Regions from separate parts of the Stenotrophomonas sp. YJH_SMC_46 genome, predicted to be linked through region 2. Evidence: riboswitches for the same ligand, from Rfam matches in the RefSeq annotation. Region 2 holds a riboswitch; the other holds the start of a gene.
What was found. A riboswitch is a leader RNA that binds a small molecule or an ion and turns the genes downstream of it on or off. The one in region 2 is predicted to bind glycine.
Positions count from the first base shown of each region.

Region 1: linked by a shared signal. The riboswitch ahead of AC5P8C_RS06865 (trimeric intracellular cation channel family protein) and the one ahead of gcvP (aminomethyl-transferring glycine dehydrogenase) in region 2 are both predicted to bind glycine.

Region 1 covers NZ_JCAFTO010000002.1:399,066-406,023, forward strand. The annotation lists gene AC5P8C_RS06855 (3-deoxy-7-phosphoheptulonate synthase) at 1-843, shown strand, start outside; gene AC5P8C_RS06860 (DUF5076 domain-containing protein) at 1,115-1,426, shown strand; gene AC5P8C_RS06865 (trimeric intracellular cation channel family protein) at 1,512-2,129, opposite strand; glycine riboswitch at 2,214-2,317, opposite strand; glycine riboswitch at 2,331-2,420, opposite strand; gene AC5P8C_RS06870 (GIY-YIG nuclease family protein) at 2,461-2,736, shown strand; gene AC5P8C_RS06875 (hypothetical protein) at 2,918-3,370, shown strand; gene AC5P8C_RS06880 (NAD(P)/FAD-dependent oxidoreductase) at 3,452-4,732, opposite strand; gene AC5P8C_RS06885 (NYN domain-containing protein) at 4,856-5,635, shown strand; gene AC5P8C_RS06890 (glutathione S-transferase family protein) at 5,748-6,368, shown strand; gene AC5P8C_RS06895 (primosomal protein N') at 6,451-6,958, opposite strand, start outside.
Region 2 covers NZ_JCAFTO010000007.1:29,004-35,961, forward strand. The annotation lists gene AC5P8C_RS19115 (hypothetical protein) at 1-212, opposite strand, end outside; gene AC5P8C_RS19120 (siderophore-interacting protein) at 296-1,192, opposite strand; gene AC5P8C_RS19125 (multidrug effflux MFS transporter) at 1,334-2,560, opposite strand; glycine riboswitch at 2,859-2,961, shown strand; gene gcvP (aminomethyl-transferring glycine dehydrogenase) at 3,024-5,891, shown strand; gene AC5P8C_RS19135 (VOC family protein) at 5,984-6,394, opposite strand; gene AC5P8C_RS19140 (amino acid permease) at 6,537-6,958, opposite strand, start outside.

The DNA of each region.
Region 1 (6,958 bases), on a different contig from region 2:
CCGTTGCGCGATGCGCTGGCCGGCGAGCTGGAAATCGTCATGCGCGTGTACTTCGAGAAGCCGCGCACCACGGTGGGCTGGAAGGGCCTGATCAACGATCCGGACCTGGACGGCAGCTTCAGGATCGACAAGGGCCTGCGCATCGCACGCGGCCTGCTGCGCGACATCAACAAGCTGGGCCTGCCGGCCGGTGTCGAGTTCCTTGACGTGATCTCGCCGCAGTACATCGCCGACCTGGTGGCATGGGGCGCGATCGGCGCACGCACCACTGAAAGCCAGGTGCATCGCGAGTTGGCCTCGGGGTTGTCGTGCCCGGTCGGCTTCAAGAATGGCACCGATGGCAACGTGAAGATCGCCGCTGACGCGGTGGGTGCTGCGTCCAATCCGCATCACTTCCTGTCGGTCACCAAGCAGGGCGGCACCGCCATCGTGTCGACCACCGGCAACCCCGACTGCCATGTGATCCTGCGCGGCGGCAAGCAGCCGAACTACGACGCAGGCAGTGTTGCCGAGGCCTGCCAGGTGCTGGCCAAGGCCAAGCTGCCAGCGCGCCTGATGATCGACGCCAGCCATGCCAACAGCCTGAAGAATCCGGAGAACCAGCCGAAGGTGATCGACGACATCGCCGTTCAGCTGGAAGACGGCGAACAGCGCATCGTGGGTGTGATGATCGAGAGCCATCTGGTCGGTGGCCGCCAGGAACTGGTGGAAGGCCAGCCGCTGGTCTACGGCCAGAGCATCACCGATGGCTGCATCGACTGGGATACCACGGTGACGGTGCTGGAGCGACTGGCTGCGGCCGTGCGTGCCCGTCGCGACGTAAAGGTGTCCGAAGCCGCTTGAGTGCGGCACGTGTGTGGATGGCGGCCAGCGCCTGCGGGGGTGCGGCCGCGATCAGGGCCGGTCGGAGTTGGAGACCGGCCCATCTGCACCGGCGATGCGCCTGGCGCTGCGCATGAGCGACAGCGCCAGGTACATCGCCGGGGTGGTGAGAACGATGGATGGGGCCTTCATGTAGCGTCGAGCCCGCGAAGCGCGGGGCTTTGTAGAAGATCCGCTCCACGTACGCTCCAGGTCACGTCACAATGCCACTTCCTGTTTGGTGGCCGCAGCCATGAAAGAACTGATCATTCCAGAAGCCGCACAGCGCGATGAGGATTCCATCGAGATGATCCGCGTGTGGATTGCCGAACGGGGATTGCATGCTTCGCTGAACGTTGGCCTGTATGGCGATCGTCCTGGCATTCGAGAGGAGCATGCGTGGGGACGCATCCTGGCAGACGTCGCCCAGCATGTCGCAGATGCTCTGGTCGTGAGTGGCGGGATGGAGCGCGGCGCGGCGATCAACGCGATCAAGGATGCATTCGATGAAGAGCTGCGGGCGCCGTCCAGTGGGCGCTCGGGGGGATTCGTGGTCCGCCACTGAGGGACCAGATGGGCGCCGCGGCGCTGGAGACAGCGTCCCAACGCAACACGGCAACAAGCGCTGGGCGACGTGGAGAACGCGAACTTCAATGCACTTCGTCGTGGTACACGAATTTCGGCATTTCCCAGCGGTAGTGGATCGCCAGCAGGCGCAGCGCGAAGCCGCCGCCGAGGCAGCACAGGATCGCGGTGGCGTCGGCCACGCCCCAGTGCAGCAGCAACAGGTAGGCCGCGCCGGTCAGCAGCGCGATGATCGCGTACAGCTCCTTCTGGAAGATGAGTGGTACCTCGTTGCAGAGGATGTCGCGCAGCACGCCGCCGAACGCGCCGGTCAGCATGCCGGCGATCAGCACGATCGGCATCGCATGGCCGGCTTCGCGCGCGATCGAGCAGCCGATCAGGGTGAAGGCGATCAGGCCCAGGCCGTCGAGTACCAGGAAGGTGCGGCGGAAGTGGTGCATCCAACGTGCCACCCAGGTGGCGATCAGCGCCGCGCATACGGTGAAGCCCAGGTACTCGGGATGCTTCACCCAGCCCAGCGGATAGTGGCCGAGCAGGATGTCGCGCAGTGATCCGCCGCCGAGGGCGGTGACGCAGGCGATCATGACCACGCCGAACAGGTCCATGCGGCGGCGGCCTGCGGACAGTGCGCCAGTCATGGCCTCGGCGGAAATGGCAATCAGGTAGATGATGGACAGCAGCATGGGACAGGCTCCGGGCGCGGTGGGGCCGGCCATGCGCGACTACCGCCACTGCCTGCGCAATGACGGGATGACGATGACCGGTGCCGCTCCCGCTGTCCTTTTGCCTGAGAGTTCAGCGGCGTAGGCCGCGTGCCCCTTCGGCGGATCGTCCCGGGCGTGCCCGGTGACCTCTCTCCAGCTCGGCGAGTCGAATGCATGGTTGGTGGGATTCCAGCCCACCGGCCTGAGCGATCATGGGAGCCTGCGCCTTCGGCGGGCGCCAGCGCGGCGCCTCTCTCCTGCATTCGGGCGCCAGTATATCCGCTGCAGTGCAGCACGGCATAATCCGGGCATGGCCCCGTCCCTCCGCCCCTGGTTCCTGTATCTGCTCGAATGCCGCGACGGGAGCTACTACGCGGGCATCAGCACAGATGTGGATGCGCGTTTCGCCGCCCACCAGGCCGGCAAGGGCGCGCGCTACACCCGGGCCCGCCCGCCGCTGCGCGTGCTGGCCGTGCGCCAGTACCCGGACCGGGCCGCCGCGTCACGGGCCGAATGGCAGCTCAAGCAGCAGCCGCGCGAACGCAAGCTGGCCTGGCTGCAGGCCCCGGATCCTGCGCTTCTGTAGAGCCGAGCCCACGCTCGGCTCCGGGTTCTGTAGATTCACGCCATGCGTGGATGGGCTGCCGGGCCATGCGATGATCGCTCCGCGCCAAGCGCTGGAGACCCGGATGTCCACCTTTGCTTTTCAGCACGACCGTCGGTCATTGTCGTCGCTGTGGTACCCGAAACCGAAGGCGCCGTGAACGATGCGCGCCGCCGGCAAAGCATGGATCTCCGTCGTCGTGCTGGTCGCCGGCATCGCGCTGTTGCCTGGCCTGCTGTACCTGCTCGGGCTGGCATTGGCAGGCGGTCGGCCGAAGCCGGCCGACCGTGTGCCCAGTGGTGTGGCTGCGTGCAGCAGTGAGCCACGGGAGGGATACCACGCGATGAACCCCTGGCGCTTCACCGCCCAGTTCTTCGACAAGGACGTGATGAAGAAGGTGCCTGAAGTTGAGCGTGAGGCCTTCTGGATTGCCCGGCGCCACCTGTGGCGGCAACCGCAGCGCGGCATGCTGCGCTGGCATCTCAGTAGTACCGCATTGACGATCTGGATCACCCGGCATTGGAGTACCGCGCAGATTGCCGACACCGCGAGGAAGGAGGACTTCTGCCGGACCGGGGCGAAACGGTGGGTGTCCGGTGCCCCGATGAACCGGTAGATCCGACGCCATGCGTGGAGGGTGTTGACGGGGTCAGAGTCCTTTCCTGCGGAAAGGGATCCGACCCCGCTGCGTGCAGCCCTACCGCTTCGGCCGCCGGTCGTCGCGGTCATCACCGAAGATGATGCGCGCGCTGCGCTGGTAGCTCCAGTACGCCACGGCCCAGTTCAGCAGCACCACGATGCGGTTGCGGAAGCCGATCAGGAAGAACACGTGCGCGGCCAGCCAGAACCACCACGCCAGCACGCCCGACAGCTGCAGTCGGCCCAGGTGCACGATCGCGGCCATGCGGCCGATGGTGGCCAGGTTGCCGTAGTCCGCGTACTTGAACGGGCCGGGTTCGGGCTTGCCGTGCAGGCGCGCGCGGATCACCTCGGCCACGTACTTGCCCATCTGCTTGGCGGCAGGGGCAACGCCGGGCACCGGCTTGCCATTGGCCTGGTTCAGCGCGGCCAGATCGCCAGCCACGAACAGTTCCGGGTGGCCAGACAGGGTGAGGTCGGGTTGCACCTGCACGCGCCCGGCGCGGTCCAGCGGCACCTCCAGCGTGCGCGCCAGCGGTGAAGCGGCCACACCGGCGGCCCACACCACCGTGCGTGCCGGCACGAACTGGTCACCGAGCGTGAAGCCCTGGCTGTCGATGTCGCTCACCGGGGTGCCGGTCAGCACTTCCACGCCCAGCTTTTCCAGCTGCCGGCGCGCCTTCAGCGAAAGCACTTCCGGGAACGAGGACAGCACGCGCGGCCCGGCCTCGATCAGCCGCACTTTCGCACTGGCCGGATCAATGTGGCGGAACTCGTTGCGCAGCGTGTGGCGCGCGATCTCGGCCAGCGTGCCGGCCAGTTCGACGCCGGTGGGACCACCACCGACGACGGCGAAACTCAGCCACGCCGCCTTCTTTGCCGGGTCCGGTTCGGCCTCGGCACGCTCGAACGCCAGCAGCAGCTTGCGGCGCAGCGCGATGGCATCGTCCAGCGTCTTCAGGCCGGGCGCATCATCGGCCCATTGGTCGTTGCCGAAGTAGGCGTGGGTGGCACCGGTGGCCAGCAGCAGGCTGTCGTAGTCCAGCGTGCTGCCATCGGCCATGCGGATCTGCCGCGCCTGCTTGTCGATGGCCACCACTTCGCCGAGGCGGACTTCCACATTGCGCTGGTGGCCGAGGATGTGGCGCAGCGGTGCGGCGATATCCGGTGCGGACAGGCCGGCGGTGGCCACCTGGTACAGCAGCGGCTGGAACAGGTGATGGTTGCGGCGGTCGACCAGGGTGATGCGTATGCGCTCGCGGGCCAGGGCACGGGTGGCCCAGAGACCGGCAAAACCGCCGCCGACAACGACCAGGTGGGGAACGCGCTCGCGACTCATCGACTCACTCCAGTGGGGGCATCGGGGGAAGCGCCTGGCATCTTCGCACGGCGGCCACCTGTCACGTCAGCGCCTGCCCGGATCGGCGATACTCGGGTTCAGGCAACCGCCCGTGAGGAGCCCATGAGCGAACCGGAAAAGCGCATCGCCCTGTTGATCGACGCCGACAATGCGCCGGCCTCGAAGATCGACGAGGTCCTGGCCGAAGTCGCCCGCTACGGCGTGGCCAACGTGCGCCGTGCCTACGGCAACTGGAAGAGCCCGCGGTTGAAGGGCTGGGAAGCGGTGCTGCACGAATATGCGATCCGCCCGATCCAGCAGTTTGCCTACAGCAAGGGCAAGAATGCCTCGGACATGGCGATGGTGATCGATGCCATGGACCTGCTGTACGCACGCAACCTTGATGGCTTCGCCATCGTCTCCAGCGATGCCGATTTCACTCCGATGGTGATGCGCCTGCTGACCGATGGCGTGAAGGTGTACGGCTTCGGCGAGAAGAAAACGCCCGAGCCGTTCGTCAACGCGTGCTCGAAATTCACCTACCTGGAAGCACTGGGCCAGACCCATGCCAGCGTGCCGGATACCGAACAGGCGTCCAGCGAACAGGCATCGAACGAGCCTGTGGCCAACGACGATGCCCGGCCACGCAAGAGCGGTGCGGAAATGCGCAGCGATACCCGGCTGGTGAAGATGCTGCGCCGCGCGGTGTCCTCGGCCGAGGGCGAGGACGGCTGGTCGCATCTGGGGCCGGTTGGCAGCCAGATCGGCAACCAGGCGTCGTTCGATCCGCGCAACTACGGTTACGGCAAGCTCAGTGATCTGCTGGCAGCGATCGGGCTGTTCGAGCTGAAGAAGGACGGCAAGTCATCCTACGTGCGCGCGCTGCCGAAGAAGAACCGGTAGTGCCGGCCGCTGGCCGGCAACGCTGGATGCAAGATCCCGCATCCGGCACGCACACACCCCACCCGATCAGGCGTATCGTTGCCGCTCGCATTGCCAGCAAGGAAAAACCCGCATGTTGAAGATCTGGGGCCGCCGCAATTCCAGTAACGTCCGCAAGGTGCTGTGGTGCGCCGAGGAGATCGGCCTGCCGTATGAATCCATCGAAGTCGGTGGCAGCCACGGCGGCACGCAGACGCCGGAGTACCAGGCGATGAATCCCAATAGCCTGGTGCCGGTGATCGAAGACCATGGCCTGCCGCTGTGGGAATCGAACGCCATCGTGCGCTATCTGAGCGCACGCTACGCATTGGGCACGCTGTACGCCGAAGACCCGATGGAGCGTGCCCAGGCCGAGAAGTGGATGGACTGGAGCACCTCGCGGATGGCGCCGCTGTACAGCGACCTGATCTGGGGCATCATGCGCACCGCCCCGGCCGACCGGGACGAATCGCGGATCAATGCCGCGATCGTGCGCGCCGGCGATTACCTGGCGATGGCCGATGCCACGCTGGCCAAACAGCCGTGGCTGTCGGGCGACAAGTTCGCGATGGGTGACATTCCGCTGGGCTCGCTGATCTACGCCTGGTACGAGCTGCCGATCCAGCGGCCGGAACTGCCGCACCTGGCCGAGTGGTACGCCCGCCTGCGAGAGCGGCCGGCCTACCAGCGCGGCGTGATGTCGCCGCTGACGTAAGCACTGCCCGGTGCTGAAACGCAGCCGAGCATGGCTCGGCTCTACGGTAGTGCCGAGCCATGCTCGGCAGTGCTCTACGGGATCAATACAGGTCCGTTGGATCCACATCCAGCGACCAGCGCACCTTGCGTGCTTCCGGCAGCGCGTACAGCTGTGGCACCAGCTGCGAAAGCACGCCATGCAGTGGCGGCCGCTGCATGGCAGACAGCAGCAGCTGCGTACGCTGGTAGCCAGCGCGGCGTGGCATCGGTGCTGGCATCGGCCCGTAGGCCTCGACCACGTCCTGCTCGCCCAGCAACTGTCGTGCGGCCAGCAGGAACGCATTGGCATGCTCCACGTGCTGCGCTTCGGCGCGCATCAGCGCCAGGTGCGCGAATGGCGGGAATCCTGCGGCTTCCCGCTGGTTCAACTCCGCCTGTGCGAACGGGTGGTAACCACCGCTGACCAGGGTTTCCAGCAACGGATGCCCGGGGTGATGGGTCTGCAGCCAGACCTCGCCGGGGTCACGTGCGCGCCCGGCGCGACCGGCCACCTGGATCAGCTGTTGCGCGAGTTTCTCGCTGGCGCGGAAGTCAGCGGAGAACAGGCCT
Region 2 (6,958 bases):
TGCGCAGCGCTCTCGCTGTGGCCGGCGATGCGGCCATCCATGCCCAGCACCCATTCGCCATCGCGGCGAACGACACCGGCCAGCAGGGTGCGCTGCGCGTCGCGCAGTTCGGCATGCGGCTCCACCGGCGACGCCTGCGCGGCGGCCTTGTTGGCGGCCTGTTTTTCCTGGCGACGGCGCTGGTCGCGGCGGGTCTTGGAGCTGGTGGACATGGTGCGGTACCGCTGCGAAGGGGGGCGCAAGGATAGCGCACCCCGCCCGCAGCGCTGCTTCACGCGTGCTCGATCCAGCACGGTCAGTCCAGCACCTTGCCGTGCCGCCAGTAGCCCATGAAGGTGATCGCGCGGCGGTCCAGCCCGCAGTCGCGGACCAGGTGGCGACGGATCGCCATTACCGCCGCCGCCTCGCCTGCCACCCAGGCATACAGCGGTCCGGCCACGCGGGTATCGGCCTGCTCCCAGAGGATCTGCGTATCGACGTCGATCTCATCCGGCGCATCGCCGGCAGCCGCGCCCGGGGCCGCTGCCAACCGCGCCTGGACCGCCTGCAGCAACGGCTGTCCGTAGGCGGCCCGCCCGCGCGGCAGCCAGACCAGCTCGGCGCTGGAGGGCGCCTTCAGGTGCACGGCATCACCGGCCTGCGCCACCTCCAGCAGCGCCAGCGTGCGCGGCGGATCGACCATGGCCGCCAGTTCCTCGAGGATGCCGGCCACCGCCGGCAGCGCGGTTTCATCCGCCACCAGCAGCACCTGGCCGACTCCCATCGGCGGTTTCCATTCCCAGCCTTCGCTGCTGTCGGCACAGTCGGCATCGGGGGCCAGCAGCACTACGCGGTCGCCCGGTCGCGCGTGGATGGCCCAGCGCGAGGCCGGCCCGGTCTCGCCATGAAGCACGAAATCAACGTCGACCTCGCCCTGCTCGGCGCGCAGGTGGCGGATGGTGTAGGTGCGCATGGGCGGACGCTGGTCGTCCGGCAGCGCCCGGTAGCGCGGGTACCAGTCCTCGCCGCTGGGCACCGGCGGCACGTCCTGGCCGGGCAAGGGGAAGAACACCTTGATGCGCTGGTCCGGGCCTTCGGTCTTCATCCGCGCCACGTCGGCACCGGTGAATACCATGCGGTCCAGGGAAGGAGAAAGAACGCGGCGCTCCTTCAGCGCCACCTCGAACAGGCGGTAGGTCTGCTGCGCAGCCATGGGGGAACCTCATGCAACGACATCGGATCGGCTGGCTGTCGTGCATCCACGCACCGGCTGGCTGGAGTCCCCAGCCTAGTCCGGTCGTTCCTCGCCGCAAGCGTTACGGGCATCGCGGCGTGCCCTACCCCTGCGCGCTGCTCAATCGCCCGTGCAGGCTGCCTGCGCCGCGCGCTCAAGCCGGTGCTCCCAGTACCAGAACACGAAGCCGGCGCCAAAGAACGCGGCCTGGCCCAGCGCCAGGTGCAGCGGGCTGGCACTGAGCAACGGCGACACCACGCCGGCCACCACGGTGCTGATCATCAGCTGCACGAAGGCCTGCAGCGACGACGCCAGGCCGCGCTGGTGCGGATACATGTCCAGCACCGCCAGCGCCAGGATCGGGAAGATCAGCGCCATGCCCATGCCGCCCAGGAAGATCGGCAGCACTGCCCACGGCAACACGAACTGCGGCGACAGCGCCACGTAGCCGACATTCAGCAGCGCCGACAGCGCGCACAGGCTGAAACCGATGGCGACCTGGCGGGTGGGCGTGGTGTGCCCGGCCATGCGCCCGGACAGGAACGAGCCGGTGGTCATGCCGCCGATGGTGGGGATGAACAACCAGGCGAAACCGCCCTCGCCCAGGTGCAGGTGCTGCATCACGAACACCGGCGCCGACGAGATGTACAGGAAGATGCCACCGAAGCCGATGCTGCCGGCCAGCGCCAGGCGCAGGAAGCGCGGGTTGAAACCGATGCGCACGTAATCGCGCATCAACGCGTGCGGCGACAACGGCACGCGCGCTTCGACCGGATGGGTCTCCGGCAGGTAGCGTGCAGTGGCTGCCAGCAGGACCAGCGCGAACACCACCAGGAACCAGAAAATCAGCGGCCAGCCGGCGCCACTGAGCAGGATCCAGCCACCGATGATCGGCGCGATGGCCGGGGCGATGCCGAACAGCATCGACACCTGGCTCATCAGGCGCTGCGCGTCGTGGCCATGGTAGAGATCGCGGATCACCGCGCGGCCGACGATCATGCCGACACCCGCCGACAGGCCCTGCAGCGCGCGGAACGCCAGCAGCGTGGCCAGATCGGTGGACAGCGCACAGCCGACCGAGGCGCCGACGAACACCACCAGGCCACCGAGGATCACCCGCTTGCGCCCCCACGCATCGGACAGCGGGCCATGCGCCAGGCTCATCAGGCCATAGAACAGCAGGTACACGCTGATGGTCTGCTGCACCGCCACCTCGTCCACCGACAGGCGCTGCGCCAGCTGCGGGAACGCGGGGAAGATGGTGTCGATCGAGAACGGGCCGAACATGGCCAGGCCGGCAAGCAGCAGGGCCATGCGGCGGGTGGAGGGAGCAACAGCGGCTGTCATGGGAAAGGCGTCCGGCAGGGCCATGCGCGGCACGCACGGCGGGCGCCGGTCCCCGTCTGCAGGGAGGGCGCCAGATGAATTCAGGTATCCGCCCATCATAGGTGGGGATTGCGCCCGATGCCATGCAGCGGTGCACAGAACGCATGGCCGGGCCATCGGCCATTCAGCCGCGGGGCCGTGCCGGGAGGCGGCCAGCGGGCCCGCAACGGGCTATAATCCGCGGGCAACACGGTGGGAGAAGCGGAACACCGCTGCCGAAGGCGCAACGCCCGTAATCGCTCAGGCCCGATACCACCCGTAACAGAACTCTGGAGAGACCGGTTCGATCCGGCGCCGAAGGGGCACGAAGCTGCGGTTTTCCGCGCTTCCAAACTCTCAGGCAAAAGGACAGAGGGGCGCCCCGCAGACCGCCGACCGGCGGCTTGTGCCCGTGCGTGTGCCCTTTCCTGACGGATCCTTCGCCATGTCCCAGAACACCCCTTCCCTGCGTGAGCTCGAGCACCACAATGCGTTCGTCGAGCGTCACATCGGCCCCAACGATGCCGAGATCGCGCAGATGCTCGACGTCGTCGGCCACGCGTCGCTGGATGCGATGACCGATGCCATCGTGCCGGCCAAGATCAAGTCGCCGGCGCCGCTGGCGCTGCCGGAGTCGATGACCGAAGTGCAGGCACTGGCGAAGATCCGCGCGATCGCCGACAAGAACACCGTGCTGCGCAGCTTCATCGGCCAGGGCTACTACGGTACCCACACGCCGAACGTGATCCTGCGCAACATCCTGGAAAACCCGGCCTGGTACACCGCCTACACCCCGTACCAGGCGGAAATCTCGCAGGGCCGCATGGAAGCGCTGATCAACTTCCAGACCCTGTGCGCCGACCTGACCGGTATGGAGATCGCCAACGCCTCGCTGCTGGACGAAGCCACTGCCGCCGCCGAAGCGATGACCCTGGCCAAGCGTTCGGCCAAGTCGAAGTCGGACACCTTCTTCGTGCACGATGCCGTGCACCCGCAGACCCTGGAACTGCTGCGCACCCGCGCCGAGCCCATGGGCATCGTGCTGCGCGTCGGCACCCCGGCCGAGGCACTGGAAGCAGAAGCCTTCGGCCTGCTGCTGCAGTACCCGGACACCTTCGGCCAGGTCGGTGACTACAAGGCGCTGGTCGATGCCGTGCACGCACGCGGCGGCCTGGTGGCCGTGGCCACCGACCTGCTGGCCCTGACCCTGCTGGCTGCCCCGGGCGAATGGGGCGCGGACATCGTGGTCGGCAACAGCCAGCGTTTCGGCGTGCCGTTCGGCTTCGGTGGCCCGCACGCCGCCTTCATGGCCTGCCGTGACGCCTACAAGCGCTCGATGCCGGGCCGCCTGATCGGCGTTTCGGTCGATGCCCAGGGCAACCCGGCATACCGACTGACCCTGCAGACCCGTGAGCAGCACATCCGCCGCGAGAAGGCCACCTCCAACATCTGTACCGCACAGGTGCTGCTGGCAGTGATGGCCTCGATGTATGCGGTCTACCATGGCCCGGAAGGCCTGACCCGCATCGCCCGCCGCACCCACCGCCTGGCCGCCATCCTGGCTGCGGCACTGCGCAACGCCGGCGTACAGGTCGGTGGCGACTTCTTCGACACCCTGCACGTCACCGGCGTGCACGCCGATGAGATCCATGCCAAGGCACGCGCCGCCGGTTACAACCTGCGCGCGATCGACAGCGACTCGGTCGGCATCAGCCTGGACGAGACCGCCACCCGCGCCGACGTGGTCGCGCTGGCCGCCGTGTTCGGCGCGCAGGCCGACATCGATGCGCTGGACGCAAGCACCGCCGACGCGCTGCCGGCCGGCCTGCTGCGCCAGTCTGCGTTCCTGACCCATCCGGTGTTCAACACCCACCACAGCGAGCACGAACTGCTGCGCTACCTGCGTTCGCTGGCCGACAAGGACCTGGCGATGGACCGCACGATGATCCCGCTGGGTTCGTGCACCATGAAGCTCAACGCCACCGCCGAGATGATCCCGGTGACCTGGCCGGAGTTCTCGCAGATCCACCCGCTGGTGCCGGCCGACCAGGCGCTGGGCTACAAGGAACTGATTGATTCGCTGGAAGCGATGCTGGTCGAATGCACCGGCTACGACGCGGTCAGCCTGCAGCCGAACTCCGGCGCACAGGGCGAGTACGCCGGCCTGCTGGCGATCCGCGCCTACCACCGCTCGCGCGGCGAAGGCCACCGCGACATCTGCCTGATCCCGGATTCGGCGCACGGCACCAACCCGGCCTCGGCGCAGATGTGCGGCATGAAGGTGGTGGTCACCAAGACCGATGCCAACGGCAATGTCGATGTGGAAGACATCCGCCTCAACGCCGAGAAGTACAGCGACCGCCTGGCCGCGATCATGATGACCTACCCGTCCACGCACGGCGTGTTCGAGGAAGAGGTGGTCGAGATCTGCGAGATCATCCACAAGCACGGCGGCCAGGTGTACACCGACGGCGCCAACATGAACGCCCTGGTCGGCGTGGCCAAGCCCGGCAAGTGGGGTTCGGACGTTTCGCACCTGAACCTGCACAAGACCTTCTGCATTCCGCACGGCGGTGGCGGCCCGGGCGTTGGCCCGTGCGCGGTCAAGGAACACCTGGCCCCGTTCCTGCCGGGCAAGCTGGGTGACAACGGCCCGGTCGGCATGGTCAGCGCCGCCAGCTTCGGCAGCGCCTCGATCCTGCCGATCAGCTGGATGTACATCGCGATGATGGGCCGCGAAGGCCTGCGCAAGGCCACCCAGGTCGCGCAGCTCAACGCCAACTACATCGCCAAGCGCCTGGCGCCGCACTTCAAGACGCTGTACACCGGCCGCAACGGCCTGGTGGCGCACGAGTGCATCCTCGACGTGCGCCCGCTGGAGAAGACCAGCGGCATCGGCGCCGAGGACGTCGCCAAGCGCCTGATCGACTTCGGATTCCACGCCCCGACCCTGAGCTTCCCGGTGGCCGGCACGCTGATGGTCGAGCCAACCGAGAGCGAGTCGCTGCATGAGCTGGACCGTTTCATCAACGCGATGATCCAGATCCGAGAGGAAATCAGCGCGATCGAAGACGGTCGCCTGGACCGCGAGGACAACCCGCTGAAGAACGCCCCGCACACCGCCACCGCGGTGACCGCCAGCGAGTGGACCCACGCCTATCCGCGCGAACTGGCCGCCTTCCCGCTGGCCAGCCTGAAGCAGAGCAAGTACTGGCCGCCGGTGGCACGCGTCGACAACGTGTACGGTGACAAGAACGTGATGTGCGCCTGCATCCCGGTCGATGCCTACAAGGATGATGAAGTCGAGGCTTGATTCCTCACTGCATCGATAAAGAAAACGGCCCGCGCAAGCGGGCCGTTTTCATGAGGGCGTGTGAACCAAGGTCCACACCCACAATTACCCGATCACGGGTCCGGCATCTGTCCCAGGCTCAACTGCCACGATACGCCGAAGCGGTCCTGCACCCAGCCATAGCGGTTGCTGAAGTCGTAATCACCCACCGGCATCAACCAATGGCCGCCCTCGCCCAGCACGCGTGCCGCACGCTCGAACTGCTCGGCACCGGAGCACTCGACGAACAGCGAGATCGACGGGCTGAAGGTGAAGTCGTGCACATCCAGGCTGTCGAAGCACAGGTAATGGGTGCCACCGAGCAGGAAGATGGCCTGGCGGACCTGTCCGGGTACGCCGGCGCCGGCCCCCTCGGGGTGGCGTTGCAGGGCCAGCAGGCGGAAATCGGCAAAGGCTTCGGCGTACAGGGCCAGCGCGGCCTCGGCCTGGCCGGTGAACATCAGGAAGGGACGGCTGCGCAGCATGCGGTACTCCTGGTCGACGGGCCGCTGGCGGCCCACCTGCGCACAGTGCCACGCGGAGTGTGTGCCTGTTGTAGAGCCGAGCCCATGCTCGGCTGGCGATCGCGCAAACAGCAGCCTCGACCGTAGGGTCGGCTCTACAGAATCACGCCTCGCGCATGCGCCGCGCGATGGCGCTGCCGGCGGCGATCGTGGCGGTCAGCGCCACCATCGACAGGAACTGCAGGCGGGTGTGCGACTCGCTCAGCAGCAGGCCGAAGATCAGCGCCAGGATCGCCAGCGCGCAGCAGGTCAGCCACGGGAAGCCCGCCATGCGGAACGGCAGCCGGGTACCCAGACGATCCGCGCGGCGGCGCAACACCAGTTGTGAGACCAGCGACAGCGTCCACACCAGCAGGCAGGTCGAACCGACGATGTTCAGCAGCACCGGCAGCACCCGGTCCGGGAACAGCAGTTCCATCACCGTGGCGGCGAAACCGAACAGCACGCTGGCCAGCACGGCAATCACCGGCACCTGGCGCGGATCGGTCCAGCCCAGCACGGCCGGGGCTTCGCGGCGCTGCGCCA